Polyangium mundeleinium: one gene and its partner. The protein of the gene in region 1 interacts with the protein of each later gene in a pairwise test. Links are inferred from orthologs where the notes say so. Each region holds a gene or a part of one and is shown in the gene's direction. Other genes may lie near its edges. The genes, in order: ruvC and ruvA.

The links.
Region 2: the proteins of ruvC (region 1) and ruvA interact in binary tests that used the Escherichia coli proteins (3 or more experiments, as listed by UniProt). The link is inferred for Polyangium mundeleinium from one-to-one orthologs.

The regions. Positions count from the first base shown.
Region 1 is NZ_JAQNDO010000001.1:9,896,687-9,911,291, reverse strand. The notes cover bases 4,745-7,489. They hold ruvC (crossover junction endodeoxyribonuclease RuvC), read left to right. Parts: upstream 4,745-5,724; coding sequence 5,725-6,255; downstream 6,256-7,489. Other genes in these bases: POL67_RS39000 (hypothetical protein), read left to right, coding at 7,128-7,489; lolA (outer membrane lipoprotein periplasmic chaperone LolA), read left to right, coding at 6,334-7,059; POL67_RS39015 (FAD-binding oxidoreductase), read left to right, coding at 4,745-5,714. Also shown: POL67_RS39030 (YncE family protein), read left to right, coding at 1-1,498; POL67_RS39025 (sensor histidine kinase), read right to left, coding at 1,495-3,339; POL67_RS39020 (cell surface protein), read right to left, coding at 3,522-4,208; more of POL67_RS39015, read left to right, coding at 4,287-4,744; more of POL67_RS39000, read left to right, coding at 7,490-7,559; POL67_RS38995 (PrsW family glutamic-type intramembrane protease), read left to right, coding at 7,629-8,873; POL67_RS38990 (response regulator), read left to right, coding at 9,036-9,743; POL67_RS38985 (energy transducer TonB), read left to right, coding at 9,837-10,598; POL67_RS38980 (MotA/TolQ/ExbB proton channel family protein), read left to right, coding at 10,640-11,341; POL67_RS38975 (ExbD/TolR family protein), read left to right, coding at 11,310-11,744; POL67_RS38970 (ExbD/TolR family protein), read left to right, coding at 11,747-12,184; POL67_RS38965 (TonB-dependent receptor domain-containing protein), read left to right, coding at 12,191-14,605.
Region 2 is NZ_JAQNDO010000001.1:3,296,577-3,311,431, forward strand. The notes cover bases 10,818-13,812. They hold ruvA (Holliday junction branch migration protein RuvA), read left to right. Parts: upstream 10,818-12,006; coding sequence 12,007-12,618; downstream 12,619-13,812. Other genes in these bases: POL67_RS13405 (LysM peptidoglycan-binding domain-containing protein), read right to left, coding at 10,818-10,882; POL67_RS13410 (hypothetical protein), read right to left, coding at 10,879-11,358; POL67_RS13415 (hypothetical protein), read left to right, coding at 11,465-12,010; POL67_RS53585 (FHA domain-containing protein), read left to right, coding at 12,763-13,797. Outside these bases: POL67_RS13375 (RHS repeat-associated core domain-containing protein), read left to right, coding at 1-5,874; POL67_RS13380 (radical SAM protein), read left to right, coding at 6,639-7,754; POL67_RS13385 (hypothetical protein), read left to right, coding at 7,751-8,254; POL67_RS13390 (hypothetical protein), read left to right, coding at 8,251-8,655; POL67_RS13395 (hypothetical protein), read right to left, coding at 8,662-9,090; POL67_RS13400 (hypothetical protein), read left to right, coding at 9,160-9,570; more of POL67_RS13405, read right to left, coding at 9,572-10,817; POL67_RS13430 ((deoxy)nucleoside triphosphate pyrophosphohydrolase), read left to right, coding at 13,860-14,258; POL67_RS13435 (c-type cytochrome), read left to right, coding at 14,397-14,855. UniProt on the Escherichia coli protein: The RuvA-RuvB-RuvC complex processes Holliday junction (HJ) DNA during genetic recombination and DNA repair.

The DNA.
Region 1 (14,605 bases):
GCGCCGGGAAGACGTGGTCGTCGGAGGCGGGCCGATCCACGTGGAGCGCGTGGGCTCGTTCGTCGTGGTCGATGCGCTCCACGCGCATGCGCTCGTGGTGAGGCCGGTGGACGAGGTGGGGCGCGCGCTTTCCGCAGGCGAAGCGCGGATCGTCCACGACGGGCCGATCTGGAGTTTTTCGGCGGTGCCCGACGGCGCGGGGCTTCTCGTGCTCGCGGGGGGCGTCGAGGATCGGCCGCTCGATCGGCGCGGCGGGTTCTTCGGCTACGTCGACTCGTTTGTCTTCCTGTACCGCGTGGAGCGCGGCGCGGCGCGCCTGCTCTCCGCGGTGAACGTGGGCGAGCTCGGCGTGGTGACGCCAAAGGCGCTGCACCTCGCGAAGGAGAAGGACGGCACGCTCGCGGCGCTCGTCACGGGGTACGGCGGCGAGGCGTCGGCGCGGCTCGTGTTCGAGGCGAGCGGAACAGCGCTCGCGAGCCCGCCGAAGACGAGCCCCACGGTGCCGGGCCTGCGCGACCTCGTGAGGCTGCCCGGCGGCGGGTTCGTTGGAGCGAACCCCCTGCTCGACGCGTTCGTGATCGTGCGTCCGGACGAGCCACGCGAGCGGATCGTGCCCGTCGACGATCGGGACGGGCCTGCGCCGCCGAGCGTGGAGGCGCGGCTCGGCGAGGCGCTCTTCTTCACGAACCTGATGGCCCCGGAGAACGGCACGGAGGACGCGCACAGCCGCTTCACCTGCGAGACGTGCCACTTCGAGGGGTACGTCGACGGGCGCGTGCACCACACGGGTCGCGGTGAGGTGCGTGTCGTGACGAAGCCGCTCGTCGGCCTCTTCAACAACCGGCCGCACTTCTCGCGCGCGCTCGATCCCGACCTGTCCTCGGTCGCGCACGCCGAGTTCCGCGTGGCAGGCGCGGGGAGCGGACATTCACCCTGGTTTTCGCTCGACGCCCGAACCCACCCGGTGCTCGCCGCGCTCGGCCGATCGGAGGCAGAGCCGGCCCACCCGCTCGCGCTTCGCCGCGCGCTCATGACCTTCCTCATGGGCTTCTCGCACCGGCAGAACCCGAGCACCGCGGGACGAAGCGCGTTTTCAGCGCTCGAACGCGAGGGCGCGAAGCTCTTCGAGGCGCGCTGCGAGGGGTGCCACGAGGCGCGGCTCTCGGCCGACGAGAAGGGCAGCCGGCTGCCCTTCGAGCGCTGGGAGAGCCTGATTTTCGCGCCCGCGGGGCCGATCGTTTGGGCCTCGAACGAATACCAGAAGACGGGCGTCGTCCCTTACGTGCACGAGCGCGGCGCGCGCGTGCCTTCCTTGCGCAGGCTCGCCAAGAAGCGCCCGTACCTGACGAGCGGTGCGGCGAAGGACCTCGCGGATCTCCTGGCGCGGGCGCGTTGGTCGGCGGAAGGCGTGTTCTTCCACGACGGCGCGCCCGAGGGCGCGGCGGGGCTCGAAGCGCGCGAGCGCGAGGCGCTGCGGGCGTTCTTGGATCTGCTCTAAGCCGCGTCTCCGAGCGGCAACGTGAACCAGAAGCGCGCGCCCACGCCGGGCTCGCTCTCGACGTGGATCGTGCCGCCATGCGCGCGGACGAGGCCGTCGGCGATGAAGAGGCCGAGCCCGGTGCCGGAGGTCTTGCTCGTCTCGGCGTGGAAGTACCGATCGAAGACGTGCGGCAGGTGCTCGCTCCGGATCCCGGGGCCGCTGTCGGCGACGTCGATGCGCGCGAACGAGCCCTCGCACGTGAGGCGCAGGGTCACCACGCCTCCCTCGGGCGTGAACTTGATGGCGTTCCCCACGAGGTTCCAGAGCACCTGGAGCACGCGCTCGCGATCGATCCGCGCGAAGAGTGCCTCGTCGGGCAGCTCCTCGTCGATCTGGATGCCCTTCGGCGCCGCGAGCGGCTTGAAGTGATCGATCGCTTCGCGCACGACCGCGCGCACGTCCTCGCGCCCGACCGAGAGCGCGAGCCCGCCCGTCTCGATCCGCGAGGCGTCGAGCAGGTCGCGGATCATGCGATCCATGCGGTCCGCCGAGCGCAGGATGAGCGCGGTCTTGTTCTTGGTCCGCGCGTCCTCACCCGCCTCCCGCCCGATCTGCGTGGCGGCCAGCTTGATGGCGACGAGCGGATTTCGGAGATCGTGCGACACGATCGCGAGGAGGTCCTCGCGCGCCCGCACGGCCGCCTGCGACGCGCGGTAGAGCCTGTCGTTTTCCTCTCGCGCGCGGCGTTCGAGGTCGTAGAGACGCGCGCGTTCGAGGGCCTGCGCGCAGTGCTCCGCGACCGACTCCAGGAAGTGCTGCTCCGCCTCGTCGAGCCGCCGCGTCCCCGCGAGCGAGAGGCCCAGCGCCCCGAGGACCCGACCCTGCGCGAGGAGCGGGAGCGCCGCGAACGCGAGGCTCTTCTGATCACGCTGGACGCGGTCGAGGTGCGGGTAGCGCGTGAGGTACTCCTCGACCGTCGCGAGGAAGATCGGCTGGCGGGAGCGCACCGCATCCGTGAGCGGCAGGCGGGTGTTGAGCGGGATCACCTTGAACGGCTCGACGATGCTGCTCGCGTAGCCCGAGGCCCGCTCGATCACGAGCGCCCCGCGCTCTTCATCGAGCAGGCACATCGACCCGGCATGCGCGCCCATCTCGCTCCGCGCATGCTCCACGACCACCTCGGCCACTTGCGCGGCGGTGAGCGCGAACGAGAGCCGCCGCGTGATCGAATGCAGCCGCTTCGTGCGGTCCATCGCCGCGCGCGCGACGCGGGCTGCCTCGTGCTCGTCCCGCGTCGCTCGATCTTCGACGACCGCGAGCGCGATCCTCCGCGCGAGCTCCTCGGCCACCTTCAGATCGGTGCCTACGATCCGCCGCTCCTTGCAGCTCACCGCCAGCGTGATCGCCCCGAGCGCGCGTCCTTGCCAGACGATCGGCACGAGCATCCCCGCGGTGATCGTGACCGCGCGCAGGACCGCGAGGGCCTCGTCGTCGCTCATCGTCGCGGCGAGCATCGCGTCCGAGGTCTCGGGCAGGACCTGCGCCACGCCGCTGCGCATGACGTGCGCGAGCGGGCTCTTCGTCGAGTCGAGCGCCGGGCTCCTTTGCATGCACGGCTGCCGGAGGAGCTCGGCTTTCACGGGGTCCTCGTGATCCACCGCGGCGAGCCGCGCGCCGCCCCCTTCGAGCAAGTGAACGAGGCAAAACCCTCGGATCCACTGGGCCACGCGAGAGGCCACCGCGGCGAGCCGCGGCCCGAGGTCGGTCACGTTCCCGAGCGCTTGTCCCGCGTCGAGCAAGAGTCCGAGAGACTCGTCCGCGATCGGCAGCTCGCGTGGCTCGACGTCGGCAGTCAGCATGCAGAGGGAGGGAAGGCACCGACGAAGCAGCGAGCCTTGCGAAGACGCGGCGCCCCTCGGCGACCGGAGCCTCTTCCTAAGCTTGCCCTCTCCGCGTCGCAAGCCGTTTCACCCGCGGGCGGAACGCAGGCGAGCCGGGATGCTTTGATGTCCAACCGCGAGCGCCGCCCGGTCGCTCGTCGTCAAGGCACCTTGGGGTGCACGATGGCGATCGCGTCGAGATCAAAGCCCGCACTCGGCGCCGCGCCGATGCCCTGGAGATCCCGGACGCGGACGAATCGAGCCTCCTCGATGCCGAGCTCCGCAAGATCGAACGTGTCGCCGCCGGATACGCTGGGATCGATGGAGGAGACGCCGAGATCGCCGTTCGCGAAGACCGGAGCGTACCCGGCGCATCCTGCGGGCGGCTTCGTGTCCTCGGCGCAAGGGAACACGTGCCAGGTCTCGCCGTCGGCGCTGACGGAGACCTCGGCGAGCTCTGCGTAGACGTTGTTCGGATCGTCCGACACGAGAAACGGATTCTCGAACACCACGAAATCCGGGCCTTCTCCGTCGATGATCGCGTTGCCGCCGAAGCCGAGCACGATCGAGCCGCCTCGTCCGAGCGAGAGCACGTCGAGCCCGCCCGACGTCGTGCCGTTTCCGAGCGGCTCGCCGTAGATGACCTCGGGGAACCGATCCGCCCCGAACCCCGCGTCGTCGCCGGGCTCGAACGCGACCACGCACGATGCCGTTCGTGTCGGCGCGGCGTCCGCGGAGCAGGCGTGCGGCTCGTTCGGGGTGCCCGTCGAGCTCGCAGGCCCTTCGTCCCCACACCCCACGCCGGCGAGGCCCAGCGCGCCCAGGAAGACAACCATGACGCGGTGCACGGCCCCTCGATACCAGGCCGCAGAGGACGCGCAAAGGGGACCGTCGCCGCTCCGCGCGATCCGTACTAGAAATCGTTCGTGCTTCGTCGCGCGCCTTTCCCCCGTCCCTCCGCTGCCGCCGTCGACAAGGCGCGGCGCTTGCTCGATCGCGCCCTCGGGCCCTCGAAGGTCATCACCTCGCCCGAAGACTGCGAGGCGTACGCGGGAGACGAGTCCGATCAGGAGCCCGTGATCCCCGACGCGGTCGTCGTCGCCGAGACGCCGGACGACATCCTGCGGGCGCTCGCGGCGGCGAGCGAGGCCGAGGTCCCGATCGTCCCGCGCGGCGCGGGCAGCGGCAAATCCGGCGGCGCGGTCCCCGTCGGCGGGGGCATCGTCGTCACCACGCTCGGCATGCGGAGCATCAAGGAGATCGACCGCGAAGAGCTCGTCGCCGTCGTCGAGCCGGGCGTCATCCTCGGCGACTTCCACGCCGCGGTCGAGGCCGAGGGGCTCTTTTATCCGCCCGATCCGAACTCGCTCAAGATGTGCGCCCTCGGCGGCAACCTCGCGGAGAACGCGGGCGGCCCGCGCGCCTTCAAGTACGGCGTCACGCGCGAGTACGTGCTCGGCCTCGAAGTGCTGCTCGTCGACGGAACCCGCCTCCGCACTGGTCGCCGCACGGTCAAGGGCGTCACGGGGTACGACGTCACGAGCCTGCTCGTCGGCAGCGAGGGCACGCTCGCGGTCTTCACGGAGGCCACGCTCCAGCTCATCCCGAAGCCTCCGAGCGTCGTCACGCTCCTCGGCCTTTTCGACACCGCGCTCGCCTCCGGCCGCGCCGTCTCCGCGATCATCGCCGCCGGCCTCGTCCCGCGCTGCCTCGAGCTCCTCGACGCCGGCGCGCTCTCCGCTGTCCGCGCCCGCGGCGTCCCCGTCGATGCACGCGCCGGCGCGCTCCTCCTCATCGAGGTCGACGGCGATCCCGCCTCGTGCGAGGCCGCCATGGAGCGCATCGGCGAGGCGTGTGTCGCCGAGGGCGCGCTCGACGTCCTCGTCGCGCAGGACGCCGCGCAACGCGAGCGCCTCTGGGAAGCGCGCCGCGCCCTCTCTCCGGCCACACGCGCCATGGCCCGTTACAAGATCTCCGAGGACGTCGTCGTCCCTCGCACGCGTTTGCCCGACCTCCTCCGCGAGATCGATCGCATCAGCGAGGAGACCTCGATCCGCATGCTCTCCTACGGCCACGCCGGCGACGGCAACCTGCACGTGAACTTCCTCTGGGACGACCCCGACGCCGGCCCGCGCGTCGAGCGCGGCCTCGATCGCCTCTTTCGTGCGGTCATCGGCATGCGCGGCACGCTCACGGGCGAGCATGGCGTCGGCACCTCCAAGGCCGAATACCTCCCGCTCGAACAGGGCCCGGAGCTCATCGAGCTCCAGCGCCGCTTGAAGGCCGTCTTTGATCCGAAGAACCTCCTGAACCCCCACAAGATCTTCCCCCGCCGCGGCCACGGGGTCTGCTAGAACGCCCCGCGTGCGTGTCCTCGGCATCGATCCTGGCAGCCGCCACCTCGGGTGGGGTGTGCTCGAGCGCGTCGGCACGCGGGTCGAGCATGTCGCCCACGGCGTCATCGACGTCGACCTCGACGGAACCTTCGCCGACCGCCTCGTCGACATCGACGACCGCCTCGGCGAGGTCATCACGCAGTACGCGCCCTCGCACGCCGCGGTCGAGAGCATCTTCTTCTCCAAGGACGCGCAGAGCGCGGCCAAGCTCGGCCATGCGCGCGGCGTCGTCCTGCTCCGGCTCGCCCGCGCTTCGCTCCAGACGTCCGAGTACCCGCCTGCGCTCGTCAAGCGCACCGTCGCGGGCAAGGGCGCGGCGGACAAGCGCCAGGTGGCCATGGTCGTCACAGCCATCCTCCGGCTCGGCACGCCGCCTCGGTCGGACGCCGCCGATGCCCTCGCCATCGCGCTCACGCACTGCAACGTCGTTGGTTTCCAGACGGCGCTTGCCGCCTCTGCGCCCGCTCGCCCGGCTCGGCGGCGTGCGAACGTCCCGTGATCTTGCATCGCCTGCGGGCGCCCTGCGTCCAACCCCGCGGCACCCACGGTCCGGCCAACTACGCGGAACAGGAAGAAAATGATGCGTAAGGTAAGGTTCCTCTCGATCCCCTCCCTCCTCGCGGCATGCGCCGTGGTCCCTGCTCTCCTGCTCTGCTCGACCGATGGCCACACCCAGGCCGCCGCGCCTGCCGCGCCTGCTGCGGCGCCTGCGAAGGGCCCCACGGCCGAGGAGATCGGCCGCCGCGTTCAGGCGTTCTACGACTCCACGAAGACCTTCAAGGCCACGTTCGCGCAGACCTATACGATCAAGGTCCAGAACGTGAAGAAGGAGTCGAAGGGCACGGTCACCTTCGAGAAGCCCGGCAAGATGAGCTGGTCGTACGACGCGCCGAACGGCAACCGCGTCGTGTCCGACGGCAAGGTGATCCGCGTCTACGAGAAAGAAAACGAGCAGATGTTCGAGACGCCGGTCAAAAACTCGCAATACCCGGCGGCGCTCGCGTTCCTCATGGGCACCGGCCAGCTCGTGAAGGATTTCAACCTCAAGCTGCTCGACGCCGCGCAGATGAAGTTCGAGGGCGGATACGTGCTCGAAGGCACGCCGAAAGACGCGACGCCCGCCTACCAGAAGGTCCTCCTTTACGTCGACGCGCAGACGAACCAGGTGCGCCGCGTGCTCATCCTCGACGCGCAGGGCAACAAGAACCGCTTCGACTTCAGCGCCCCTGTCGTCAACCAGCCCGTCGCCAAGGGCGAGTTCGACTTCACGCCGCCGCCCGGCACGCGCGTCGTCAAGCCTTGAGTGAGAATCGACGGAAACGATGCAACCGGACGGAAAGTCTGGTAGATCGAATGTTGCTTGGAGGTGCGATGAACGCGCATAGCTGGATGGGTCGCGGGATGCTTTCGGTCGCCTTTGCGCTGCTTGTCGCGGCGTGTGGCGGCCCGCTCGAGTACATGGCCAAGGGCACGCCGCGCGCGCCCGACGCCGACGCGAAGATCGTGGCCGAGGTCAACAGCAGCACGGTTCTGACCACCGTGAGCATCGAGGCGGAGCACCTCGCTCCCCCGGATCGGCTCATGCCGGGCGCCACGGCGTATGTCGTGTGGGCCCGCAAGGACTCGAGCAGCCAGTGGCAGCGCATCGGGTCGCTCGCGTACAACGCTGACAAGCGGACGGGCTCGCTGCCCACGGCGACGGTGCCGCTCACGAGCTTCGAACTCATCGTGAGCGCCGAGCAACAAAACGCGCCGACCTCGCCCTCGCCGCACGTGGTCATTCAGCAGAAGGTCGCCGACTGACCTCGCGCGCGCAGCGGCACAGACGGTAGGATGATCGAACGCCCGGCGCCTTGCGTCGGGCGTTCTGCCATGAACAACCCCTACGGATCGCCGCCCGGGCCCTACGGCCACGCTCCCTACGCCCCGCAGCAACCACGTTATCCCGGCCAGGCGCCGTACACACCACCGGGCCACGGCGCGCCCCCGCCGCGCGCGCCCACGGAGCTCGATCCGGACAAGCGCCGCCGCGGGGTGGGGCTCGCGCTCTGGATCGTCGGCATGCTCGCCGGCGTCGTGCTGAACATCCTCTTCACGATGGCGGAGATTTTCCTGTCGAAGGCGCCGGGGCGCATGCTCTCGGCCGTCCTGACGGGCTCGCTCTTCGCGTTCTTGCCGCTCGGCTTCTACCTCTTCGTGCCCATGGTGCTCGATCGGTACGATCCCGAGCCGTGGTGGTGCCTCGCGATGGCGTTCCTGTGGGGCGCGGTCGTCGCGACGGGCTTCGCCGGCATGATCAACACGGGCGTGCACATCGTGTTCGACGGCCTCTTTGGGCCCAAGGTCGGCAATTTCGTGACGACCGTGGTGAGCGCGCCGCTCTCGGAAGAGTTCTTCAAAGGGCTCGCCATCCTGGGCTTTTTTTACTTCCTCCGGCGCGAGTTCGACGGCGTCGTCGACGGCATCATCTACGCGACGTTCTGCGCGCTCGGGTTCGCCGCGGTCGAGAACGTCAGTTATTACGCCCGCGCGGACATGGCCGATCAGCTCGGCACGACCTTCTTCCTGCGCGGCGTCCTCGCGCCGTGGGGGCACCCGCTCTACACGTCGATGACCGGCATCGGGTTCGGCATCGCGCGCGAGTCGAGCAAGACGTGGGTCCGCTGGCTCGCGCCGATCGGCGGGTTTTTCGTGGGCGTCTTCCTGCACGCGCTCTGGAACTTCGTGCCCACGGTCATCCCCGACGCGTTCGTCATCATGCTGCTCTTCTGGCTGCTCTTCGTGGCGATGTTTTTCTGCATCATCATCGCGCTCGTCATCCGCAAGGGCCGCACGATCCGCAATTTCCTCCGCGACGAGGTGCTCATCGGCAACCTGACGAACGAGGAGCTCGAGCTCGTGTGCTCGCCGGTCGGCCGCATCCAGTGCACGTTCTCGTGGCGCGGCGCTGAGGGGCGCGCGTTCATCCGCGCCGCGTCGCGGCTCGCGCTCAGCAAGTGGCACACCGCGCGCGCGATGAAGGGGCAGAAGCGCACGATCAGCGCCGATTTCATCGCCCCGCTCCGCCGCGAGCTCGCCACGTTGCGCGCCGCCCTGCGCGCCAAAGCTCCTCGCTGAAAAGCTCTCGACACCTCGAATTCACGAATTCGTCACGCGAGGCGCATCCTCGCCGTTTCGACACGTCGAATTCACGAATCCGTCACGCACGCCGCATTTCCCCGCCAACCTGCAACACGGGCTTCATCGGGCCGTAACAGGAACAGGATACACCCGGGTGCGATGGCACGCATCCTGGTCGTCGAGGACGAGCCCGCGATCCTCAAGGTGCTCGATTACAATTTCCGGCAGGCGGGGCACGAGGTCCTGCTCGCGGCGCGCGGCGAGGAGGGGATCCGGCTCGCGCGCGAGCGTCGGCCGGACGTCATCCTGCTCGATATGATGCTCCCGGACCTCATGGGCACCGAGGTCTGCCGGAGCCTGCAGCAGAGCGAGGAGACCCGCGAGACCCCGGTCGTCATCGTGTCGGCGCGCGGGGACGAGGTCGACCGTGTCGTCGGCTTCGAGCTCGGCGCCGTCGATTACGTGGTGAAGCCCTTCAGCGTCCGCGAGCTCATGCTGCGGGTGCAGGCGATTCTGCGGCGGGTGAAGGCGCGGACGACCGAGCGCCGTGTCCTCCAGTTCGGCCGGCTGCGCATCGACGACGAGGCGCACCGGGTATGGGTCGACGGCGCCGAGATCGAGCTCACCTTGCTCGAATTCAAGCTCCTGCTCGCCCTGTACGAGAATCGCGAGCGTGTCCAGACGCGCGGCGCGCTGCTCGAAGGGGTGTGGGGTATGGACGTCGACATCACGACCCGCACGGTCGATACGCACGTGAAGCGGCTCCGCGACAAGCTGGGGCCCGCGGGCGACTATGTGCAGACGGTGCGGGGGATCGGGTATCGATTCGGTGGATCGCCCGATCTGCCCGACTCGCATCCCGATTGAAAATTGCGTCATGCGGCGCGCACGTGATCGTTTCGCGACGTTCACGAGGTTGTCACGAACGATCGTCAAGGTGGGGGCCGAGGAAAGACGGCAATGGGCTTCGAGGCGTGGAGCGTCGGGGAGAGCGATCCCGGGCGCGGCAAGAGGCTTCTGATCGGATACGCGACGGCGATTGCCATTTGCACGGCGGTCGGCGTCGTCGGGGCGACGATGAAATCGAGCGCGCCCGCCGTGGAAGAAGAGGAGGAGGTCGTCGCCGTCGAGCTCACGCCCACGGTGGAGCCGCCAAAACCGCCGCCTCCGCCGCCGCCCGTGGACGCGGCGCCCAAAGCGCCGGAGCCGCCCGGACCGAAGCACAAGCCGATCGCCGTGCCCGTGGAAGTGCCGACGGAAATGCCCAAGGAGGCGGATCCGAGCAAGGCAAAGGCGAGCGACGATGAGTATGGGGAGGGCTCGGGCGAGGGCTCGGGCGGGACGCCCGGAGGAACGGGGACCGCGCCGGCTGCCGCGCCGCCGCCTCCGCCGCCGCCCCCGCCGCCGCCTCCTCCTCCGCCCAAAGCGGCGGGGCCCGTCGTCCTCGGCGAGGATGGCACGCCGCCCTCGCCGATATCGAAGCCGCAGCCTCCTTATCCCGAGGACCTGAAGAGCCAGGGGATCGAGGGCACGATCATCGTACGGTTTGTCGTGACCGAATCGGGCGACGTCGCGAACGTGACCGTCGTGCGAGGGGATGCGCGGCTCGCGGCGCACGTGGTCGCGACCGTGAAGACGTGGCGATTCAAGCCAGCCATGGTCGAAGGCCGCCCCGTGGCCACGTACCAGAACGCAAGGTTCAATTTCAAGATCAAAACGTAGTTTGGTCGTCGGGCAATCCCGTTCGACCAAGGAGCCAAACCATGCAATTCGATCTCGCGCACATCTGGGCGAGCATGGGCCTCGTCTCGAAGCTCATCGCCTTCGTGCTCGTGCTCATGTCCATCGCGACCATCGCGGTCGTGGTCGAGCGGGTGATTGCGCTCGCGCGCATGAACGCCGAGACCCGGGCTTTCGTGAAGGAAGCGCAGCCGCTGCTCGACGCCTGGGACACGGAGGAGCTCCTCCGCGTCTCGGATCGATATCGCCTCTCGGCGCTCGCGCGCCTCGTCTCCTCGGCGATGCGTCGATTCCTCCGCGCGGAGAGCGAGGGGGCGGGGAACCTGACGCCGGTCGAGCTCGCGCGGCGTGAGGTCGAGCGCAGGCGCGAGGCGCTCTCGGCGGATTTGCGGCGCGGGCTCTCGGTGCTCGCTTCGGTTGGATCGGTCGCGCCGTTCGTCGGGCTGCTCGGCACGGTCGTCGGTATCATCACGGCGTTCCAGAGCATTGCGACGACGGGCTCGGGCGGCCTCGGCGCGGTGAGCGCGGGTATTTCGGAGGCGCTCATCGAGACGGCGCTCGGCCTCTCGGTGGCCATTCCGTCGGTGCTCTTCTTCAATTACCTCACGGGCAAGATCACGGCGGTCGAGACGGCGCTTGAGCGAAGCGCAGGCGAATTGCTCGACGACATGGAGAACCAGCATGGGCGCGCCAGTGAAGAGCGGATCCTCGAAGAAGCTGCCTGAGCCGGACATCAACATCACGCCGCTCGTCGACGTGGTCCTCGTGCTGCTCATCATCTTCATGGTCATCGCGCCCGAGCTCGAGCACGGCGAGCGCGTGGAACTGCCGACCGTGATTCAGCCGGACGAGAACAAATCGAAGCTCGATCCGATCACCGTGACGCTCACCGCGCGGGGCAATCTCTTCCTCGAAAAGGAGGTCCTCGCGGACGTGCCGGCGCTCGAAGCGCGATTGAAGGCGATGCACGGGAGCGAGCCGGATCGACGCGTCGTCCTCAAGGGAGACGCGACGGTGCAATACGCGAAGATGCGTGACGCGTTCGCCGCGTGCCAGCGCGCCGGATACACGGGCGTCGCGCTCAGCGTGAGCCAAAAAGGCAAGGGCGGCGCGGGGGAGGAGAGCTAGCCATGGGGATGAACGTCTCCTCGGGCGGGAAAAAGGGCGGCGCCGTCGCGCCCACGATGAACGTCACGCCACTCGTCGACGTGGTCCTCGTGCTGCTCATCATCTTCATGGTGGTGACGCCGCTGCTCAACAAGCAGTTATGGCTGAACCTGCCGAAGAAGGACGACGACGCGAAGAACGAGCCGCCGCCCCCGGACGCCGACAAACCCGTGGTGCTCACGGTGGACGCGAAGGGCGCGATCCGCATCAACCAATCCGAGGTCTCGCGCGCCGAGCTGCGGGATCGCCTCACGCGGATCTTCGCGGCGCGTGCCGACAAGCTCCTCTACTTCGACGCGGCGGACGACGCGCCGTACGGGATCACCGTCGAGGTGATGGATATCGCGAAGAGGGGCGGGGCCAAGGGCATTGCAATCTTGACCGAGAAGCTCGGCGGCTGATTCCCCATGCGAAAAACCATTGCGACACTCGCCTCGGCGCTCACGCTTTTCCTCCCGGCGCTCGCGCTGGCCCAGGAGGGCGCGGACGAGGCGCTCCTCGGCGAGGAGGACCCGTCCCGCCCCGCGCCCGCCGGAAAGGGCGCCATCTGGGGCGTCGTCACGGACGGGAAGACGAAGGAGCCCGTGATCGACGCGCAGGTGTCGGTCGTCGGGACGAACAAGAAGGCGATCGCGGATTTCGACGGTCGATACCGGCTGGAGCTCGCGCCGGGCACCTACGAGTTGCGCGTGTTTTATCAGCTCTACAAGGCGCAACGCGTGCAGAACGTGCGCGTGACGGCCGGCGCGGTCGAGAAGGTCGACGTCGCGCTATCGACGGAGGAGAGCAAGCAGGAGATCGTCGTCGAGATCGAGGCGGACCCGGATCGGGCCTCGGCGGCAGCGCAGACGCTCCTCCGAAAGAACGCAGCGCACACGGGCGACGCGGTGAGCGCGCAGGAGATCGCGCGGACGCCGGATCGCAATGCGGCGGATGCGGCGCGGCGCGTGGTCGGCGCGTCGGTCGTCGGGCAGAGGTACGTCTACGTGCGCGGCCTCGGTGACCGGTACACGAATGCGCTCTTGAATGGCGTGCCGCTGCCGAGCACCGAGCCGGATCGGCAGGCTGTGCCCTTTGACCTCTTCCCGACGACGGTCCTCAGCGATCTGACGATCATCAAGACGTTCACGCCCGACATGCCGGGCGATTTCACGGGCGGCTCGGTGCGCGTGTCGACCCGCGAGTTGCCCGAGAAGTTCACGATCAGCGGCACGTTTTACCTCGGCGTCAACACGGAGACGACGTTCCGGGAGCGGCTCACCTACGCGGGCGGCGGGACCGATTTTCTCGGCATCGACGACGGGACGCGGGCGCTGCCGCGTGGTTTCCCCACGGCCTACAAAGCCGCCAAGGGGGCGGAGAAGCCGGACGGCTCGCTCGTCTCCACGCGCGAGGTGAACGAGCTCGGCCGCGCCTTGAACAAGCCGATGACGACGACGCGGACGATGGCGCTGCCGAACATGAGCGGCAACCTCACGCTCGGCAATACCCACAGGTTCGGCGCGGATCACGAGCTCGGATACATGGCGGCGTTGACGTACGGGCGGCGATTCCAGATCCGGCGGGATGGGATTCTCGGGACGCTGAAGACCGATCCCAACGTGTCGGACGCGCTCGATGTGCAGAACAACTATCGCTTCGAGAACGGCGTCGACGTGGTGTCGTGGGGCGGGTTCGCGGGGCTCACCTACAGGTACGCGAAGGATCACAAAGTCACGCTCCTCGGCCTGCACAGCCGCTCGTCGGAGAACGAGGCGCGCGAGATCGCCGGGCTCAACGAGGAAGGCGGCTCGGGGCGGACGTTTTACGATACGCGGCTCCGCTTCGCGAGCCGAGCGCTCACCTTCGGCCAGCTCGCGGGCGAACACAAGCTTCGCCATGTGAATGACGCGACCCTGGAATGGAACCTGACGACGTCCCTCGCGACGAGTGACGAGCCGGGCACGCGCGAGAACGTGTATCTGCAGGACGCCGATCGGAAGGCCTGGCAGAGCACGACGCTCTCCGGCCTGCATTTCTACGCGAATCAGGCTGAGACGGCGATCGGCGGCGCCCTCCATTACACGCAGCCGATCCGGAGGGGCGACACGCCGGTGCGCGTGAAGGTGGGCGGGCTCGTGCAGGTCCGCGACCGTGCCTTCGACGCGCGGCGCCTGCGGTACATCCCGACGGCGCAGACGCCGGAGGCGGCGGCGGCGTATTCGCTGCCGCCGGATCAGCTCTTCACGAACGAGTACATCGGGAGCGTCCTCACCCTCGACGAATACACGCGGCCGAGCGACGCGTACGACGCCACGCAGCGCACGTTCTCGGGGTATTTCATGACGGACGCCTCGATCCGGCCGTGGATGCGCGTCGTGCTCGGCGCGCGGCTCGAAGCGTCGTCCCAGAGGCTCGATACGTTCGATTCGTCGACGGGTTTGCCCAGGCAGGTCGAGCTCTCCACGACGGACCTCTTGCCCTCGCTCGGGCTCGTCTTCAAGACGAACGAGCGCTCGAACCTGCGCGCCTCCGTGACGCGTACACTCGCGCGCCCGCAGCTCCGCGAGCTCGCGCCGTTCTCGTTCACCGATTACTTCGGTGCCCGCGAAATCCAGGGTAACCCCGACCTCGACCGCACCACGATCGTGAACGCCGATCTGCGCTTCGAGTTCTTCCCGACGCTCGCCGAGGTCGCAGCGATCAGCGTCTTCTACAAGGATTTCACGAAGCCCATCGAGCAGATCATCAAGCCGTCGAACCGGGGCATCGTCTCGTACCAGAATGCAAAAGGGGCGCAGAACGCCGGCATCGAGCTCGAGCTGCGCAAGAACCTCGGATTC
Region 2 (14,855 bases), 6.6 Mb from region 1 along the record:
GGGACGACCGACCTACTCGTCGCTCCCGCAGCGGATGGAAGCAATCAGCCCCAGACATGGAGCTTCTGGGCCGTGCGCTCGACGCCGCAAGAGTCGGAGGTCATCGACACGAACATCCTCGTGCGCACGCCTCCGCCCATTCCCCAGGCGCCGGTCGAGCTCTGCGACATCGACAACCAGTGCCGCGATTACCTGCTTCCCGGTGACGCGATCGGGATCTCGAACATCGATTACAACGGCGATTCCCGCACCGACGTGATGGGCGTCGAAGGCTACACCTCGACGAATCCGATGTATCGGGGCTTCGGCGATGGCCTGCAGATCCTGGTGCAGGAGTCCACCTGCGACGATACCATTCACGACAACGACACCGAAATCTTCGCAGAGGTCCGGGAGACGGGGTTGATGTACCCCTCGCCGACCAAGGTTCCGCCCGTCGGAAACCGGATCTTGCTGGCGGTGCCCGGAGACTTCAACGGCGACGGGCTGACGGACTTGATGGCCTGCATCGAGAACGAGAACCTGGACGCGTACTTCGGCCCCGAGGCGTACAAGACGTTGCCTGGAGTCCTGGAAGGATCGAGCCTGTATCGCGGCTACTGGCACTATTTCGAGAACGAGAGCAACGGCAACTCCAGCCGCATTTACTACGACATCGACGGCGTGCTGCAAAACTACCCCTGCTCGGTCCTCGACAAGGTCCACGTCATGGACTTCGACGGGGATGGCTCGGACAACCTGATGTACATCGAAGGGTACAGCTCGGATGGCCAGGTCGAGAACGATCCGGACGGCCAGTGGCCGCCCGTGATCTCCGGGGGCCACTGGCTCAGCCCCGTGGAGCTACAGGACGAGACCTACCGCGCGATCCTGTATCGCAAGAACCCGGGCAACAATGGCAACAACTTCCACGACGTCGACACGGGTCTGCCGTTCGATTTCTACCAGCGGCTCCACGCTGCCGAGGGCGCGAACTGGGCCTGTCTGCAGGAGTATGGTGCCCTGTGCCGCGGCAACGGCCTCGGCGCGGACAAGGTGGGCGACGTCAACGGCGACGGGCTGCCGGACGTGGTGCGCTTCGAATCCGACGCCACGCTCGAAGAAAACAACCTGAGCCCGTTCGTGAACCAGCAGGACGGCGAGATGCTCGACGACTGGGGCGCGCAGTGGGAGGGCCGCATCGAGGTGTGGCTCAACATCGGTGGTCACTTCGTCCGGAGCCACGACTGGGACCACACGTATGGCGCCGCGTCCTTTCACGCGCAGTTCCTGAGCGCGCACCTCGTCGATTGGGACCGTGACGGGCGCGCCGAGCTGCTGATGCGCAACGACGCCCCCCAGGACCCGGACGCGCGTCCTCAGGTGTTCGAGTATCCGCTGAATGCGTTTGCCGCCCTGCAGTGGACCCAGACGACCTTGCCGGCCCTGCCGTGGAAGCTCGACGAGCGAATGCTGTCGCTCGGCGATTACAACGCCGATGGCTTGCTGGACGTGATGGCTCGCACCACGAATCCGGACGGCGATAGCGACCCGCACAACGACCCGTGGCTGCTCGACTTCCACATCCGGCAGGGCAATGTGCCCGACCTCCTGTATCGCGTCGCGAACGGCCACGGGGCGGCATGGTCCGTGCAGTACAAGCCCATGACCGACGTGAGCGTCTATCGCGAGTCCGAATGCTCGTGGCAGTGGCATTCTTACACGAACGACTCGGATTCACGGCCCTTCGACGCACGGCCGCTGGTGTCGAGCCTGTTCAGCCCCTTGGGAATTGCGCCGACCGTCGGGTCGCAGCGCACCAACTACTTCTACGAGGACGCGCAGCGCTACCGCGCGGGCAACCAGTTCCTCGGCTTCACCCGCCGGATGCTGAACGACGCCGGAGCGACCGGGCCGGATGCCCCAACGCAGGACTATGCCAGCGTGCGCTCGGAGCTTTACCGGCACTACCCGGAGCAACCCAACAACTTCGCCAGTGGTTCCGTCATCATTCCCAACGCGGGAAGGCTCACCGCGGCGGTCACGATGATCCGGAACACCGATCCGGAGCATCCGGAGGGAGCTCGGGCCGTCCTGGAAAACTACGCATACGATGCCCTGCTGGGAGGTGACTTCCAGGGCGATCCGGACTGGCAAGGCCCTCTTCCGGAGACGTACTACTTCCAGCCCGTGAAAATGAACTCGCGCGTGCGCACGTTCGATGACGTCGAGGCCTGGTGGGACTGCTGCTCGTCGCAGCCGTGGTACACCCTGACGCCGGAGGCCGTGGAGAATATGGTGGCGCTGGGCGACATGGTCCCGCTGACCGACCAATGGCAAGGCATTGGCTCGACGACGTATGATGTCGATTACCCGGATTCCTGCATGAGCACCATGGACATGTGGGCGACGGGCGCGCTCGATGCGCAGGGCTTTCCGACGACGTATTGCAGCGAGGACCTGATCTCCGGCGCGCGCTACGAGACCGAACTGGAATACGAGCACCGGCTCACGAGCTGGCAGCTCGGGCTGCTCCGCAAGCGCGAGGTGACGCACAAGCTCGTGCCCGCGGATCCCCAGCCGAAGATCCGCACGGTCGCGATGACGTACAACGCGTTCGGCGATACCGATCTGGTCACGGTGGAGCCGGATCTCCCGGAGCATCGCTCCTTCACGGCGTACGGCTACGACAGCTACGGCAACGTGAACTCGGTTCACGTCTGGGATGCGGAAGGCAATGATCGGACGACCGTCCTCACGTATGGCGCGAATGGCGTCTTCCCGATCACGCGCACGAACGCACTGGGTCACATCTCCTCGATGACCTGGGAGCCGGGCCTCGGGACGCGCCTCTCCTCGACCGATCCGAGCGGCGTGAAGACGATCCAAAACTACGACCGATTCGGCCGCCCGACCTTCGCGCAGGTCTGGGCCCAGAACACGCCGATGAGCCCCGGCACGACGATCACCTACGAGCCCCTGGCATTCCTGCCTCCGCGCATGATTGTGGACACGCCCGGACACGGCCACTCGAAGACGACCTTCGACGAGCTCGGCCGCCCCGCGCAGACCGTGTCGAAGGGCTTCAAGGACGAATACGAGGTGTTCCGCTATGCCCAATACGATCACCGGGGACGCCTGGTGAGGACGTCGGTGCCGGTCAAGACGGGCCAGCCGGTGGTGTGGACGAGGATGTACTACGACGTGCAGGGCCGCTTGATCGAGCGCATCGATCCGAGCGGCATCGATGGGCTCACCTCGACGCGCTGGATCTATGACGGCCTCAAGACGACGCAGATCGATCCGGACGAGAACCAGACCTGGATCCTGACGGACACGCGAGGCAACCTCGTGCGCTCGGCGGACGGCCACAAGGTCGAGGACGCGAACGTTCCCGGCAGCTACACCGAGATGTGCTACGAGTATGGCCATTTCGAGGGCATGAACCAGGTCGCCCCGTGCCAGCCGACCGCGCTGCGCTCGCCGGTGCTCATCGGGCTCGACCTCTACAACCAGCGCCTGACCCTGGACGACGCGCAGACCGGCCTGCAGACCTTCGACTACGATCCTTTGGGTCAGATGAGGCGCTCGCTCAATGCCGAGGGCGAGGAGCTCCTTCATCACTACGACGCGCTGGGCCGGCTCGACGAGATCCTGGACTCGGAAGGCGGGACCACCCTCTGGAGTTATGACGTGACGCGGCCCGGGGCCCTGCACGAGTCGGTCTCGCGCGACGGGAATTCCAGGCTCTACCTGTACGACGCCTTCGGCAGACTGAACACGACGGAGTGGACCATCAACGGTGACTCGTTCACCGTCGAAATGGACTACGATTCGTTCGGACGCCCCCTGAACGTGCGTTATCCGGACCCCTTTGCCGGCACGTCGTTCGCGGTCCAGCGGACCTACGATGCCTATGGGCACCTGCTGGAGGTCACCGGCAACGAAGGGTCCACGTTCTGGGAGCAGCTCGCGGCGGATCCCTTCGGCGGAACGCACGAGGAGCGGCTCGGCAACGGCACCCTGACGACGCGTCAATTCGATGCTTCGACCGGCAGGCTCGAGACGATCCGCTCGGTGGTCGAGCAGCAAAATACGTCCGTCACGGTGCAAGATCTCGAGGTGCAATGGACGAAGGGCATGGACCTGCACAAGCGCATCGACCACGTGCGCGAGCAGAGCGAGACGTTCAGCTACGATCCGAAGCATCAGCTCGTCGGCGCCTTGGCCGAGAAGGGCGCGGACACCAGGACCGAGAGTTACGCGTACGACCCGTTCGGCAATCTGCTGGATCGCACGGGGGTCGGCACGTACACCTACCAGAACGAGAGGCTCGCGAGCGCCGGTGACGAGCAGTTCTGGTACAACCAGAATGGCGCGCTGATCGCCCGCTCGGTGAACAGCGTGAACACCGCGCTGACCTGGGATCCGTTCGGCCGTGTGAAGTCGATCATGAGCCTGCCGGACTACGAGCTGGAGCTCGATTATGATGCCGACGGCAATCGGGTGCGGCGCTTCGACGACCAGAGCCAGACGGAGACGGTGCTGGTCGGCGAGCTCTACCGGCGCGAGCGCAAGCTCAACGAGCCGTTCGCGATGGCCAAGCATACCTACGTGGTGAAGGTAGGAGGCCGCACGGTGGCCGAGTTGACGCGGCTCTACGGCACGACGGGCAACGTGACGCAGGCCGATGTCCACTATGTGCTGGCCGATGCGCTGGGATCGACCGACCTGGTCATGGCGGCCAATGGGAACGTCGTGGAGGAGCGCAGCTACAGCCCCTGGGGCGAGGCGCGTGATCCGGACGATTGGACCGATTCGACGTTGTTCAGCACCGACTCGCTGGTGAAGCCCGGCTTCACCGGTCACGAGGGCCGGCTCGACGGAGGATTCACGTTCATGCGCGGGCGGATGTATGCACCTTCGGTGGGACGCTTCATCAGCCCGGATCCGATCGTGCAGGCGCCGTTCATGCTCGCGGACCTGAACCGCTATAGTTATGCGTGGAATCGTCCGCTTTCCGTCGTAGATCCATCGGGGCTGGACGAGGAGGGCAAGAAGGACGAGGATTGCATTCCCGTCAAGGGCGGTAAAGTCGACGTCGAGGTGAAGACCGAGGAGTTCGGGACCACGTTCCCTGGTGGTAGTGGTGGCGATGGCGGAGGGAGCGGTTCTTACTACTTCGGCAATAGCCCCCCCAGCACAGTGTATCGAAGCAAGGGCGAGAACTGGGACACGCCGCCCCAGGTCGACCCGGTGCCGGTGTCCTCGGCCGAGGCCGCAACCCTCCCCGTCTCCTACGATGGGCTCAGGAACGATATCTCGTCGGCCTTGGGCTATACTGCCATGGGTTACACTGTCCTGTCCGAATCAGCCGCTTACGTAGGCTACTTGATCACAAGCAAGGCCCAGCTCGCTCCAGAAGAGTTTCTCCCCACACTATTCGGCAAGGGCTTCGGGCTCTTCGGAGATATGCTCACGCTCGCTTCCATCGTCGCCAAGCCGAGTCAGGATCGAACCTCCCTGGATTTGGCGATAGGTACGGCAGCCGTGGCCGATCTGGACGCCATGGGGTTCGGATTGATTGCGTACGTCGTCGAAAGTAAGTCGCTTGCGCTCGGGGCTACTGTCGCCGGATACGCTGCGACCTACGCGGGATTCCTTATGACCTGGTTCCAGATAGGCGCGGGGTCCCGTCCGGACCTCACGGAGAAAGAGATCGGGATGTGCATTCCAGTAGGCGGAAATGTCTACAATGTCGTCACGGCAAATCCGGAGAGATTCAATCCCTCGTCGGACCCCTATGAACGGGCGTGGAATGAATTTAGCGAGAATCTGTTCGACTTCGCGTACCCGCAGCCCCTGACCCGGATCGAACACGACCCAGCAGAGTAGCTTCAGACACCCGCCACACGTACGGCGACGGCGCGCCCGTCGCCGTACCCCCTCCCTCCGCGCATGTTCCCGTGCGACCAGGTAAAGCTGGTTGTGCCGTACCTCCACCGCGCGGACGTCCCGTCCTCAGGGAAACCAGGACATCAGGCGTTCGACGTGGTGCCGTCGGCCCCAGGGGACGGTGTCGAGTCCCCGAAGACACGAGGTCGCTGGAGTTCGACGCGGGCTCGTCCCTTTCGAGGGACGGTGCCGAGTCTCCGGAGATACGAGGTCGCTGGATTCCGACGCGCGGCCGTGGGGCCGAGGGACGATGTCGAGCCTCCGGAGCTACGAAGCCGCGGGATCGGGAGACGATGTCGTGTCTCGGAGACACGACGTCGTCGAGGGGCGGGAGGCGGTGTCGAGCCTCGGGAGACACGAGGTCGTAGGGATCCGCGGTGGGGTCGTCGGTCCCGAGAGACGGCGTCGAGCCTCGGGAGACACGAGGTCGATGGATTTCGACGTGGCGTCGTGGCTCCCAGGGGACGAAGCCGAAGCGCGTCGAGGCGGGCTCGTCGGTCGGGGGGGATGAGGTCGCGGCGTGGAGAGTCTTCCCCCTGTCTTTCGTCCGCATGCTCGGCTTCCGCTCGCCCATCTCCAGCCCGGTGCAAGTCGCGGCAAAGAGGTCGCTCCCGGCTTCGGAGCGCGTGCTCCCTCGATGCCTCCACCCCCGCCCGCCTGCTCCCGTGACGCCCGCGCCCGTCCGCACTAGATCGCTCCCCCACATGCCCCCCTGGTCCCGCCCCGAGCCCTTCGGCGCGTGGGTTCGTTTTGATGATCGAACCCTCGTCGCCGTCGATCACGCGCTCGCCAAGCGGCTCGGGGTTCCCTCGGGGCAACCCATCGACCCCTCCGCGCCGCCACGCCCGCTCGAAGTCCACCTCGCGGTGAACGCGCGTTGCCACGCGCCGTGCGAAGGCTGTTACCTCGACGCGCGTTCCGATGGCGCGGAGCCTTCCCTCGACGAGCTTCGCGCGAGGCTCGTCGCCGTGCGCGAGCGCGGCGCTTCGACCGTCGCGTTCGGCGGCGGGGAGCCGCTGCTTCGTGAGGACCTCGGCGAGCTCGCGGCCTTCGCGCGTTCGCTCGGGCTCGTGCCCGTGATGACGACGAGCGGGTTCGGGTTGCGGGAGGAGCGCGCGAAGGAGCTCGGAGCGTTCGCGCAAATCAACGTGAGCCACGACGGCGTGGGCGGCGCGTACGCGGCGGTGCGCGGGTTCGACGGCGCGCGGGGCGCCGAGCGGGCGATCGAGATGCTCGCGCGTGCAGGGATCCCCGTCGGCGTGAACGTCGTGCTCACGCGGCGATCGTTCGCGCAGCTCGAAGCCACGGCCGAGCGTGTCGCCGATCTCGGCGCCGGGGAGCTTCAGCTCTTGCGGTACAAGCCGCAGGGGCGCGCAGCAGGGATCGGCTACTTCGAGGCGCGGCTCGGGGAGGCGCAACGCGAGGCGCTCTGGCCCACGATCACGGCGATCGTGCACCGGCGGCGTCTCTCGGTCCGGATCGATTGTGCGCTCGTGCCGCTCCTGTCGGAGGCGCTCGCGGCCGAGCCGCACGCCGCCGCGATGCTCGCTTCTCTCGGCGTCTTCGGGTGCGAGGCCGGCAGGCACCTCGGCGGGCTCGACGTCTCCGGGCGCGACGCGCCGTGCAGCTTCTCGCCTTCGTCGCGCGAAGAGATCGATCGCTTCCGCGCGTACCACGCGAATCCGCCGGAGCCCTGCGCCTCCTGCACGTTGTTCTCCGTCTGTCGCGGCGGCTGCCAGGTCGTCTCGCGGCACGCCACGAACGACTTCCGCCCCGATCCCGAGTGCCCCCGCGTGCGACGAACCGAGGCTTCGTCATGATCGACCCTTGCGCGCCGCCCGAAGCCGAGGCCGTGTTCCTCTACGGCGCGCGGCGCCTCCTGATGGTGCTGCACGCCGCCGGCAGCATCGTCCTCGTCGGCGCCGCGACCCACCACGCCCTCACGATGCGCCACTACCTGCGCGATCGGTTCATCCGCGTCTCGACCGAGAAGACGTGGGCGAAGGTCGTCGCCGTCGCGTACGTCTTCACCTTCGCCGTGGGCGCGATGCTCTACCCGACGTACCGCTACCACGTGCGGGGCATCTACCTCGATCGGTACGCGCCGCTCTACGCCGGGCTGTTCGATGTCAAAGAGGTGTACGCGTCGCTCACGCTCGTCGTGGCGCTCGGGCTCGGCGCGCTCGCGTTCACGTTGCGGCCGTCGGAGGAGCGCTGGCTCGTGCGTATCTACGCGGTGATGAGCTTTCTCGTGTGTGGCGTGGTGTGGCTGAACGTGACGCTCGGCATCCTCGTGACGTCGGTGCGGGGGCTCGGATGAGCGAGACGAAACCACCTTCGCCCTCGGCGCGGCTCTTCCTCGCGTTCCTCGCGGCACGGCTCGCGTACGGGCTCGCGTTCCTCGTGAGCGCAGCGCGCAAGTCGCCCGTGCCCTGGTACCTGCCGCTCGAACGAAGGTTCGTCTTCGCGTCGCGGCCCGCAGGGCTCGGGATGGACTGGTACGGGCGAACGGCGCTCGGGCTCGTGCTCGCGATCGCCGCAGGGTTGCTCGTGTACGTGATCGCCGCGCGGGCGCGCTGGCTGTCGCGGCCGAGCGCAGTGACGGCAGTGGCGCGCGCGGGTGGGCTCGTGCTGCTCGTGGACTTCGTCTACTTCGGCTGGGCGCTCATGACGCAGACGCCGAACCCATGGCCGCTGCCGTCGTGGTACTGCCCGCGGTAAAGCAGATCAGGGCTCGGCAGAAGCCTGCTGCTGGACCTTGCGCTCTTCGAGCTTGACGTCGAACTTGCACGGCTGCCTCAGGTACACGCGGTGCGTGAGCTGGTTCGAGAGCACGCACGTGGGCACGACGCCGTCCGCCGGATTGCCGGAAGGGGACGCGAGCATGATCCGACCGCCCGGCATGAGCGTGGTCGAGAAGTGCGCGGTGCCGTTCGGGACCGTGCTGCACTTCTCGACGAGCTTCTGAATCGCAGCGTGCGCAGCCTTCGCGTTCATGGTCTTCGAATCCGGACACGTCTCGACCACGACGGTCGCATCGACGACGCCGATGTCGGGGCCTTGCGGCTCCGGAGGCTGTGAGCCGCCACAGCCGAGCGGCAGGAACGCGTAAACAGCAAGGAGGGCGATACCGAGCGGGAGGGCAGCGCGCTTCATGGTTTCTCTGTTTACCACGACGGACGTACGGGTGGTTCGTGGTATGGCGGAATCTTCCGCGCGGAAGCGATGCACCCCCTCGCCTGGCTCCTCAGCGTCCTCTGGCTCCTCGCCGCGGTCGTCGTCGCCGTGGTCCGAGGCGTCCTTGGCGCCCGCCAGGGCCGCGCGCACCTCGCGGCGCAGCGCATCAAGAGTCCGACGATTTACCTGTTTTCAGCGTACTTGCTCGTCGCCGCGCTCGTCACGCCGAAGTCCCCAGGCGAGAGTACGTCGCCGCTCCTCTGGCTCGCGTTCGCGATTCCCCTCGCCAACGCATTGGCGGCCGCGAGCTCCGTCGGACAAACGCAGCCAAAGGGCCTGACGCGGGCAGGCCTCGCGCTCCTCCACGGCGGCGCCGTGCTCGCAGCCGCCGCGTGCATCCTTTCGCTCGTCTCGCCGCGGTTCGTCCCGGTTTGGCTGGGTGGACCGGGCGCTCCCTGAGCTAGTACCCCTTGCGCGCCGTCACGAACGCGCCGCGCTCGATCTCGTGGGACGACGCCGTCACGAGCGCGGTTGCCGTGTGCTCGCGGACCTTGACCACGCGCAGCTCGGCGTAGGTCTCGTCCGGGAAGAGGCTTTCGTCGCCGGGGGGCGCGAAGTTCTCGGTTTGCGCGGCGCGATCGTCCTCGATCACGGGGCGCACGGTCGCGAACTTGCCTGCGCCGCGCAGCGTGTGGCGCCAGCGATCGCCGCGCCGGAGCGCGAAGAAGCGCATGCCTTGCTTGACGCCCTCCTTCTCGCCTTTGTCGAGGAAGACCACCTGGTTCTGCCCGTAAAACGCGTGCGGGTAGAGCGCTGCCACGATTCGCGCCTCGATGTCGTCGGCGCTCGCCACCGGCGGCACGACGACGAAGCTTCGATCGATGGGGCCGATCTTTGCGCCTCGCTCCACCGTGTCGAGCGACTCGACGATGCGGCCGCGGACCATGCGCGTCTGCGTGTTGATCCGGTCGACGCGCAGTGTGCCGCGGATCGAGACGAGCTGGCCCTTTTGCGCGGCGTCGCCGCTCGTCACGAGCGGGCGGAAGATCGTGAGGAGCTGGCCGACGGCGACCTCGTGGCCCTCGTCGAGCTTCACGTACACGTCGTCGCCCGCGCTGAGCAGCATCTTGTCCGCGGGGCTTCCGTCGATCTCGCCCCACACGTCGTCCTTCTTGTTGTCGAGCCAGCCGGTGTCGCGCAGGAAGATCGTCTGCGGCGCGACTTTGCGCGTGCCCGAGAGGAGACGGCGCATGCCGGGCAGATCGCGGTCGCCGGCGTCGCGCAGGCGCACCTGATCGCCGGGGTAGATCCAGTGCGGGTTCTGGATCTGCGGGTTCTGCGCCCAGAGGCGCGGCCAGCCGTAGGGGTTTTTGTAGTAGCGGGTCGAGATGTCCCAGAGCGTGTCGCCCGTGCGTACGCTGTGGAGCTCCGGCACGTGTTGCCCTTCGAGCACGAAGCCGCCGTTCGCCGTGCCTCGGACGGTCTCGCTCGCCGACGCGTCGGGGACGAGGTCGAAGCCGTCGGACGCGCGCGAGGTGTCGAGCGTGGAGCGCGAGCTCGAAGGCAAATGCGCGTCGGGGTTGTAGCCCGGTTGCGGGTAGCCCGGGACGACGACCTGCGTTTGCGGCGCCTGGGGCGCCTGCACGATCGTGACCTGCGCGCCGCCTGGCGCGGGGGCGGCATCGGAACCGTCCTGCGCGCCCGCGTGGCCCGCGGCCGCGAGGGAGAGGAGGACGATGGCGGGGGCAGCGAGGGCGCGTGTGTCCTTCATGGTGCCGTTCTCGGGGTGCTCGGGAGGGGGCGCTTGGCCTTCGCGAGGCTCGCAGGCGCGGGAGCCGCAGGTTGGGTGATCACCTCGCCCCGGGCCGTGGAGCGGAGGACCGGGCGAGGCGTGTCGTCGGGCTCGTTCGCGCCGCCCGGGTCGTCATCGGTTGGAGCGGAAGCGATCGGCGCGAGCGACGCCGCCGTCCCGCCTTCTGCGGTCGGCGCGAGGTGCACGACGTCGAGCGAGGGGCGATCGTCCTCGGCGCTCTTCGGGGCGCTCACGGCCGCCGCCGGCGGACGCGCAGCGCGCTTCGCGTTCGTCAGCTCGAGCGTCTCGACGCGGGCCGCGAGGATGTTGTTGTTTGCACGGACGCGGCCCACCTCCTGGCGCAGCACCTCGATCTCCTTGCGGAGCGCGTCTTGCCCCCCGCCGGCGCAGCCGGATGCGAGGAGGACGAAGGCGAGGGCGCAGAGGGACCGCATGCCGCCCCGATGGTAGTGCCCGAGGTGGGCGTGGGCCAAGCGAGCAGCGGCCTATCCCCTGCTGTCACGTGCTGTCATGGCCCGGAATTCTGGTAGGGTCGGGGCCATGTCGAAGCGCTCGAACAAATTCATATCCTTGACGATGGTTGGTCTTGCTTCCCTCGCCGCGCTCGCGTTCGGCGTGGCGGGTTGTTCCGACGAGGGAACCAATGGGGACTCCTCTTGTTACGACTACGGGTCGTTCGACAAGGCGGCCCCCGCGGTCGCGTTCACCAAGGACGTGCTCCCGATCTTCCGCAACTCCTGCGGTCTCGGCGGCGCGGCGTGCCATGGCGCCGTCTCCGGTCAGCCCGGCCAACCCTACCTCGGCCCGGCGAACGGCCCGACGGACCCGACCCCGGCGGAGATCGACGCGATCTTCGCGCAGAACGTCGGCGTCGCCGCCACGAAGGCGACGGGGATGAAGATCGTCGAGCCGAACAGCCCCGAGACGAGCTTCCTCATGCACAAGATGGACGGGACGCTCACGTGCGCCGCCGTCGTCTGCGATGCGGCGTGCGGCGGCTCGATGCCGCTCACGGGCGACCTCCTCCCGCAGGCGTCGCGTGACACGGTTCGTCGCTGGATCGCGCAGGGAGCGAAGAAGGATTGATCGGCAGGCTCACGGGCCGCATCGTCGAGGACTCGGCCGAAGGCGTCGTGGTCATCGACGTCGGGGGGGTCGGCTACGAGGTCACGGTGCCGCTCGGCGCGCTCGGTCGTGCGTCGCGGGAGGGTGACGACGTGGTCACCCTCTATGTGCACACGCACGTCCGGGAAGACACCTTCGCGCTCTACGGCTTCCCAACGCGGGACGATCGCGCGGCGTTCCGCTCGCTGATCGGCGTCTCCAGCATCGGGCCGAAGATCGCGATGTCGATCCTCGGCGCGCTCCCGGCGGGCGAGCTTTCGGCGGCCATCGCGCGTGGCGAGGCGTCGCGGCTCGTGGCCGTGCCCGGGGTCGGCAAGAAGACCGCGGAGCGGCTCATCCTGGAGCTCAAGGGCAAGCTCGCGGCGGCGCCCGTCGTCGCGAAGGGCGCCGAGGCGCCGAAGCCCGTCGCGCCCGAGGGCAAAGCGGAGCTTTTGCACGGCGCGCTCACGCGGATGGGCTTCCGGCCCGCCGAGGCCGAGCGTGCGGTCACGGCGCTCGGAGCGCGCGTGCAGACCGAGCCGCTCGGGGACCTCGTGCGCGAGGCGCTCGCGCTCCTCTCCTCCAAGTAAATCGTTCTCAAGGACGAACGTGTTCGGCGCGTCGCGCGAGCGGCGCTTCGGGTGCGGCGTCAGAAGCCTCGACAAAAAAAATCGGCCCGAATATGCTCCGCGCGGACCGGGTGGGCTGGTGTCGGCAGTCCCCGAGGAGGCGGCGTGATTACCTGTCCCAAGTGCAACAAGGAGAACCAGGACCACTACAAGTTCTGCCTCGGCTGCGGCTCCGAGCTGCCGAGGGATGCGTCTCCGAAGAAGTTTGCGTCGGGTGGCACGCCGCCGCAGGGCATCCCCGCCGTTCGCCCGGGCGCCGTGACCGACGACATGGGGGCGAAGGGCGCCGTGGCGCAATTCCCGCCGGCGCCCGCGGCCGTGCATCCGCCGATCGCTGCGCAGGCCGGGCCGTCCACGGTGCCGGTGGTGTGCAAGGACTGCGGGCACACGAATGCGCAGGCGAACCGGTTCTGCGCGTCGTGCGGCGCGAAGCTGCCGAAGCCCGGCAGCGTGCCGGCGATGGCCTCGCCCGCGGCGCCGCCCGTGGCCTCGACGCCGAGCGCGATGACGGTCGTCTTGACGGCGCTCCGCGCGGACGGCTCGGAGGCGGGCTCGTACACGCTCCCGTCGGCGACGTTCACGATCGGCCGTGATGTCGGAGCGATCTTCGCGGGCGACAACTACCTCTCGCCGCGGCATGCGACGTTCACGTCGAAGAACGGCAAGCTCAGCGTGCGCGACGAGAGCTCGCTGAACGGCGTCTACCGCAAGCTGTACCGCGACGAGCCGATCGCCGTGGTGATCGGCGACGTGTTCCGCATCGGTCAGGAGATCGTCCGCTTCGAGGCGCTCTCGGCGATGCCGGCGACGGCGGACGGCGTCGAGCGGCTCGGCAGCCCGTCGAAGGGCTACGTGGGTCGCATCGCGCTGATCATCGGACGGGACGCGACGGGCAACTCGTTCCCGATCCCGGAGACGGGCCTGCACCTCGGTCGCGAGCGTGGAGACGTGCTTTTCCCCGAGGACGGTTACGTCTCGGGGCTGCACTGCCGCATCAGCTACGAGCGTGGCCAGCTCTTCGTCACGGATCTCGGCAGCTCCAACGGCACGTTCAGCCGGATCTCGTCGGAGGTGGATCTCGTCGACGGGGACGTCCTGCTCATGGGCCAGCAGCTCTTCCGGATCAACATTCAGACCTGAGACGGTTTTCCGGGCGAGCGGCTTCTGGCGCCGCGCGTCCCGACGGGGGAGAATGGTCCGCCATGGAACCGCCGCGCACGATCCGCGTCGTTGCTGCCGTCATCGAGTCCGAGGGGCGATACCTCATCACGCAGCGCCGTCCGACGGCCCTGCTCCCGCTGTTATGGGAATTCCCGGGCGGGCGCGTGGAGGACGCGGAGACGGACGCGACGGCGCTGAAGCGTGAGGTCTTCCATCGGCTCGGGGTCGAGGTCGAGCCGGGGCAGCTCATCTCCTTCGTGAGCCACCCGTACGAGCGGTACGTCGTGGACCTCTACCTCTACGAGTGTCGGATCACCTCGGGCGAGCCCGCGCCGCTCGCGGTGAACGCGTTCAAGTGGGTCACGAGCGCGGAGTTCGATCAGCACCCGTTCACGCCGGCGGATGAAGCCAGCATGAACAAGCTGCTCGGCATGGGCTGACCGGCGCGGGAGAGCCGAGCGCCCCTTTTTTTCGCAACGCGTAAAACAAAAGGCGGCTACGCTCGTCCATGGTTTCCTCCGTGGGCGCCGCTGTCCTGTTTTTGGAATGCGAGCGCCTCCCGTGGAGGTTGAGGCGCCATGCGAAAGAGCGTTGCGGTCATCGGTCTGGTTGCTGCGGCGACGGCAGGTCTCGCGGCGGGGTGTGGGAACACAGGACGAGGCGGCGCGGAGGCGAAGGCGCCGGGCGTCGGGGAGAGGAGCTGCGGGCGCGTGCGCCCGGGCGTGGGCGCGAAGCCGCTCGCCGGCGCGCGGCAAGGCAGCGTGGTCGCGCTGGCGAAGGCCGGTGACAAGACGATCGCGTACGTCGCGGACGAGGACGACGGGAACCTTCACACGGTCGACGTCGCGACGGGCAAGGAGCTCGGGACGACGCCGCTCGGCGGGACGCCGTCGCAGATCCTCGTGGCCGCCGATGGTCGCGTGGTGGTGGCGCTCCGGGACAAGGCGGCGATCGAGGTGCTCGAGCCGGAGGCGGATCCGGCGCAGCCGCTCGCGTCGCGGTGCACGGTGCCCACGCCGGTCGAGCCGGTCGCGCTC